Linked DNA regions of Cupriavidus necator N-1. The protein of the gene in region 1 interacts with the protein of each later gene in a pairwise test. Links are inferred from orthologs where the notes say so. Each region holds a gene or a part of one and is shown in the gene's direction. Other genes may lie near its edges.

The links.
Region 2: the proteins of nusG (region 1) and rho interact in binary tests that used the Escherichia coli proteins (3 or more experiments, as listed by UniProt). The link is inferred for Cupriavidus necator N-1 from one-to-one orthologs.

Annotation. Positions count from the first base shown.
Region 1 is NC_015726.1:3,590,927-3,594,032, reverse strand. The notes cover bases 246-3,056. They hold nusG (transcription termination/antitermination protein NusG), read left to right. Parts: upstream 246-1,265; coding sequence 1,266-1,847; downstream 1,848-3,056. Other genes in these bases: rplA (50S ribosomal protein L1), read left to right, coding at 2,439-3,056; rplK (50S ribosomal protein L11), read left to right, coding at 2,007-2,438; secE (preprotein translocase subunit SecE), read left to right, coding at 875-1,255; tuf (elongation factor Tu), read left to right, coding at 246-655. Outside these bases: more of tuf, read left to right, coding at 1-245; more of rplA, read left to right, coding at 3,057-3,106. UniProt on the Escherichia coli protein: Part of the processive rRNA transcription and antitermination complex (rrnTAC). The complex forms an RNA-chaperone ring around the RNA exit tunnel of RNA polymerase (RNAP).
Region 2 is NC_015726.1:2,392,288-2,395,403, forward strand. What follows is about bases 115-2,935. They hold rho (transcription termination factor Rho), read left to right. Parts: upstream 115-804; coding sequence 805-2,067; downstream 2,068-2,935. Other genes in these bases: trxA (thioredoxin TrxA), read left to right, coding at 299-625; CNE_RS11230 (M90 family metallopeptidase), read left to right, coding at 2,180-2,935. Also shown: more of CNE_RS11230, read left to right, coding at 2,936-3,031. UniProt on the Escherichia coli protein: Facilitates transcription termination by a mechanism that involves Rho binding to the nascent RNA, activation of Rho's RNA-dependent ATPase activity, and release of the mRNA from the DNA template.

The DNA of each region.
Region 1 (3,106 bases):
GGAAGGCGACAAGGGCGAGCTGGGCGAAGTGGCCATCATGAACCTGGCCGACGCACTGGACACCTACATCCCGACGCCGGAGCGTGCCGTTGACGGTACCTTCCTGATGCCGGTGGAAGACGTGTTCTCGATCTCGGGTCGCGGCACCGTGGTGACCGGCCGTATCGAGCGCGGCGTGGTGAAGGTCGGTGAGGAAATCGAAATCGTCGGTATCAAGCCGACGGTGAAGACCACCTGCACCGGCGTGGAAATGTTCCGCAAGCTGCTGGACCAGGGTCAAGCCGGCGACAACGTTGGCCTGCTGCTGCGCGGCACCAAGCGTGAAGACGTCGAGCGCGGCCAGGTGCTGTGCAAGCCGGGTTCGATCAAGCCGCACACCCACTTCACCGGCGAGGTGTACATCCTGTCGAAGGACGAAGGCGGCCGTCACACCCCGTTCTTCAACAACTACCGCCCGCAGTTCTACTTCCGTACCACCGACGTGACCGGCTCGATCGAGCTGCCGAAGGACAAGGAAATGGTCATGCCGGGTGACAACGTGTCGATCACCGTCAAGCTGATCGCCCCGATCGCCATGGAAGAAGGCCTGCGCTTCGCTATCCGTGAAGGCGGCCGTACCGTCGGCGCCGGCGTCGTGGCAAAGATCCTCGACTAAGTTGTTTGATAGCGAACGCGGCACCAACCGGCCGCGTTCGTTGCCAGAAGGGGTTGGCGCCAGCGCCGGCCCCACAGTTGTTTTAGGGGTATAGCTCAACTGGCAGAGCGTCGGTCTCCAAAACCGAAGGTTGGGGGTTCGATTCCCTCTGCCCCTGCCAAATCAATCAGCCGCGTCGCGAAGAGCAATCGTGACGCGGCTTAGTCTCGTTTGCGAAACATGGCCAATCCCAATGTTGAAACCGTGAACGCCAGCAGCGGCAAGTGGATGCTTGGCGTGGCGGTGCTGCTGGTGGTTGCGGGCGTCATCGGTTTCTATGCACTGGCACAGCAACCGTCTTATGTACGTGGCGCCGCACTGTTCGGTGGTATTGCACTGGGTATCGTGGTTGCACTGGTGTCCGTACCAGGCAAGGACTTTATCGGGTTCGCCAAGGAGTCGTATCGGGAAGTTCGCAAGGTCGTCTGGCCGACGCGCAAGGAAGCCGGGCAAATGACGGGGCTGGTCTTCGTCTTTGTCGTCGTCATGGCGCTGTTCCTGTGGTCGGCTGACAAGCTCATCGAGTGGGTCGTCTTCTCGCTCGTGCTGGGCTGGAAATAAGAGGTAGCACATGACGGATAACGCTCAGCAGGAAACCACCGCGCCGGAATCGCCTTCGTCGAAGAAGCGCTGGTATGTCGTGCATGCCTACTCCGGCATGGAGAAGAGCGTGCAGCGCGCGCTGCAGGAGCGCATCGAACGCGCCGAGATGCAGGACAAGTTTGGCCGCATCCTGGTGCCGTCCGAAGAAGTCGTGGAAATCAAGGGCGGCCACAAGTCGGTCACGGAGCGTCGTTTCTTCCCGGGCTATGTGCTGGTGGAAATGGAAATGACCGACGAGACCTGGCACCTGGTGAAGAACACCAGCAAGGTCACCGGTTTCGTGGGCGGCGCCCGCAACCGCCCGAGCCCGATTTCGCAGCGCGAAGTCGACAAGATCATGACCCAGATGCAGGAAGGGGTCGAGAAGCCGCGTCCCAAGACGCTGTTCGAAGTGGGCGAAATGGTGCGCGTCAAGGACGGCCCGTTCACCGACTTCAACGGCAACGTGGAAGAAGTGAACTACGAGAAATCGCGCCTGCGCGTCTCGGTCACGATCTTCGGGCGTGCCACGCCGGTCGAGCTCGAGTTCGGCCAGGTCGAGAAGGTTTAAGGAATTTGCCGGCTGCGGCCTGAAAGGGCGGCAACTGGCAACGGCGACGCCCCGGTGGCGGCGCCAAGAGGAGCGTGAGGCCGTGCCGAAGGTGCGGCGACAGCGCGTTACGACTCAACAGGATCGCATCCCGAAAGGGCGATCCGGATTGGAGTAGAGATGGCCAAGAAGATCATTGGCTTTATCAAGCTGCAGATTCCGGCTGGTAAGGCAAATCCCTCCCCGCCCGTTGGTCCCGCACTGGGTCAGCGTGGTCTGAATATCATGGAGTTCTGCAAGGCGTTCAACGCCCAGACCCAGGGTATGGAACCCGGTCTGCCGGTGCCGGTGGTGATTACCGCCTTCGCCGACAAGAGCTTCACCTTCGTGATGAAGTCGCCCCCGGCGACCGTGCTGATCAAGAAGGCAGCTGGCATCGCCAAGGGTTCGCCGAAGCCCCATACCGACAAGGTTGGCAAGATCACCCGCGCCCAGGCTGAAGAAATCGCCAAGGCCAAGAACGCTGACCTGACCGCCGCCGACCTGGACGCCGCCGTGCGTACCATCGCCGGTTCGGCTCGTTCGATGGGCATCACCGTGGAGGGTCTGTAAATGGCTAAGGTTTCCAAGCGCGTCGCCGCCAACAAGGCGAAGATCGAGCGTACCAAGTTCTACCCGATCGACGAGGCCCTGGGCCTGGTGAAGGGCTGCGCTTCGGCGAAGTTCGACGAGTCGATCGACGTGGCCGTGCAACTGGGCATTGACGCCAAGAAGTCGGACCAGGTGGTTCGTGGTTCGGTGGTGCTGCCCGCAGGTACCGGCAAGTCGGTTCGCGTGGCTGTGTTCGCCCAGGGCGAAAAGGCCGAAGCCGCCAAGGCCGCCGGTGCTGACATCGTCGGCATGGAAGACCTGGCTGAGCAAGTCAAGGCCGGCAACCTGAACTTCGACGTCGTGATCGCTTCGCCGGACACGATGCGTATCGTCGGTACGCTGGGCCAGATCCTGGGCCCGCGCGGCCTGATGCCGAACCCGAAGGTCGGTACCGTGACGCCCGACGTGGCCCAGGCCGTGAAGAACGCCAAGGCTGGTCAGGTGCAGTTCCGTGTCGACAAGGCCGGTATCATCCACGCCACCATCGGCCGCCGCTCGTTCGAAGACGCAGCGCTGAAGAGCAACCTGTCCGCACTGCTGGAAGCCCTGGTGAAGTCCAAGCCGGCTACGAGCAAGGGCGTGTACCTGCGCAAGATCGCCGTCTCGTCCACCATGGGCGTTGGCGTGCG
Region 2 (3,116 bases), 1.2 Mb from region 1 along the record:
GCCGCGAGCGATTGCCCGAATCTCTCGGCGCCATAGAAAATAAGCATTTCAATGAATCCCCCGATTGCAGCAGAATCATTTCCGTGCCGGCGCCCTTTCGAGGGTTGCCAGGCCGGTCTTGAAAATCGGCAAACTGGTAACATATCGGCAGCACCGGGCGCGGCAGCGGCCCCCACAGCCTGTTTGCGGCTGCGGAGGCGGCCCGACGGGTCCGCGCAATCTCGTGTAAGGTAACGGTTCGGCCCTCCGAAGTCTCCAGCCTTCAACATAAACAGAGCGAAACCAGAGGTTTTCCGCCATGAGCGAACAAATCAAGTATGTGAGCGACGCCTCCTTCGACGCTGACGTCCTCCAGTCCGACAAACCCGTCCTGCTCGATTTCTGGGCGGAATGGTGCGGCCCCTGCAAGATGATCGCGCCGATCCTGGACGAAGTCGCCAAGGACTACGGCGACAAGCTGCAGATCGCCAAGATCAATGTCGATGAAAACCAGCAGGTGCCGGCCAAGTTCGGCATCCGCGGCATCCCGACGCTGATCCTGTTCAAGAACGGCGCGGTCGCGGCCCAGAAGGTCGGCGCGCTGTCCAAGTCGCAACTGACCGCCTTCCTCGACGGCAACCTGTAAGCTGCGCACCGGGACCTGACCCACGGTCCCGGTTTTGCCACGATCCGACGTGCGTGCGCCACATCCTGGCGCGCCGGTCGGATTGTGCTAAGATGCCACCAACAACTCCCCGAGCGTTCGCTCATTTCCCCCCTTCCCTTTAGGTCTCGCCCGTCCGGGCCCATCTGTACCCCTCGTCTATGCACCTGACAGAACTCAAATCGCTTCACGTGTCTGCGCTTCTCGAAATGGCGGCTACGCTCGAGATCGACAATGCACAACGGATGCGCAAACAGGAACTGATGTTTGCGATCCTGAAGAAGCGCGCCAAGATGGGCGAAACCATCTTTGGAGACGGCACGCTCGAGGTGCTGCCCGACGGCTTCGGCTTCCTGCGCTCCCCCGAAACCTCGTATCTGGCCAGCACGGATGACATCTACATCAGCCCGTCCCAGATCCGCCGTTTCAACCTGCACACCGGCGATTCGATCGAGGGTGAAGTGCGTACGCCCAAGGACGGCGAACGCTACTTTGCACTGGTCAAGGTGGACAAGGTCAACGGGCAGCCGCCCGAAGCGGTCAAGAACCGCATCATGTTCGAGAACCTGACGCCGCTGCACCCGAACCGGCCGCTCACGCTCGAACGCGATATCAAGGCTGAAGAAAACATCACCGGCCGCATCATCGACATGATCGCGCCGATCGGCCGCGGCCAGCGCGCGCTGCTGGTGGCATCGCCCAAGTCCGGCAAGACCGTGATGCTGCAGCACATCGCCCACGCGATTGCCAACAATCATCCGGAAGCCGACCTGTTCGTGCTGCTGATCGACGAGCGCCCGGAAGAAGTGACCGAGATGATGCGCTCGGTGCGCGGCGAAGTGGTTGCGTCGACCTTCGACGAACCGGCCATCCGCCACGTCCAGGTTGCCGAAATGGTGATCGAGAAGGCTAAGCGCCTGGTTGAACTGAAGCGCGACGTGGTGATCCTGCTGGACTCCATCACCCGCCTGGCGCGTGCCTACAACACCGTGGTGCCGGCCTCGGGCAAGGTGCTGACCGGTGGTGTGGACGCCAACGCGCTGCAGCGCCCGAAGCGCTTCTTCGGTGCCGCGCGCAACCTGGAAGAAGGCGGTTCGCTGACCATCATCGCCACCGCGCTGATCGAAACCGGCAGCCGCATGGACGACGTGATCTATGAAGAGTTCAAGGGCACCGGCAACATGGAAGTGCACCTGGAACGCCGCCTGGCCGAGAAGCGCGTCTACCCGTCGATCAACCTGAACAAGTCGGGCACGCGCCGCGAAGAGCTGCTGATCAAGCCGGAAATCCTGCAGAAGATCTGGATCCTGCGCAAGTTCATCTCCGACATGGATGAAGTGCAGGCGATGGAATTCATCATGGACAAGATGAAGGCCACCAAGAACAACGCCGAGTTTTTCGATATGATGCGCAGAGGCGGCTGAGCCCTCGCTGCAGCATCGCCGCAAGGCGGACAGGAAGGCGTGCCCCGGCACGCCTTTTTTGTTGCCCGACCTTTTGTTGCCGGACCATTTCACAGCGCACGGCGCTACGCCCATGCTCGGCAAACTGACCTCATTCCTGCGCACCCGCTCGCTGGCCCGCAAGCTGGAGCACTACGCCATCCCCGACGCGCTGTGGACGCGCACGGTCGCCACGCTGCCGTTCGTGCAGCGCTACGGCAGCAAAGACCTGGCGGCGCTGCGCGAGCTGGCCACGCTGTTCATCGCCGACAAGGAATACTCCACCGCGCACGACCTGCCGCTGGCCGACGACATGGTGGTCAGTGTTGCCGTGCAGGCCTGCGTGCCGATCCTGAAGCTGGGGCTGCCCTGGTACCGGGGCTGGCACGGCATCGTGCTCTACCCGGGCGAGTTCATCATCCGCCGGACCGTGCAGGACGAGATCGGCCTGGTGCACGGCGTGGTCGAGGAAGCCACCGGCGAGGCCTGGGAGCACGGGCCGGTGATCCTGTCATGGCCCGACGTGCACACCCCCGGGGCCGGCATCGACAGCGACCACGAACTGCCGGCCGATACCTACAACGTGGTCATCCACGAATTCGCCCACAAGCTGGACATGCTCGACGGCGAGCCCGATGGCGTGCCGCCCTTCTCGCGCGTGCTGCACCCGGGCATCGACGCGGAAGCCTGGGCCGAGACCTTCCTGACCGAGTACGACCGTTTTGCCGAGGCCTGGGACGCGCGCGACGAGGCCGACTGGGAGCATCCGGAGCGGCTGCCACCGGCGCTGCGCATCATCGACCCGTATGGGACCGAGGCGCCGAGCGAGTTCTTTGCTGTGACGTCAGAGGCTTTTTTTGTCGAGCCGACCGGGCTTGCGCGACACTGGCCGGTTGTATACCAGTCGCTGGCCGCCTTCTATCGCCAGGACCCGGCCTCCATGTGATGTTTTTGCCGCAATTCTGCGCAATACTTTCTGTGTCGCACGTGGCGCAGGCTCTTCCCCAAGTATTTGTTTTTCTGCCATAATC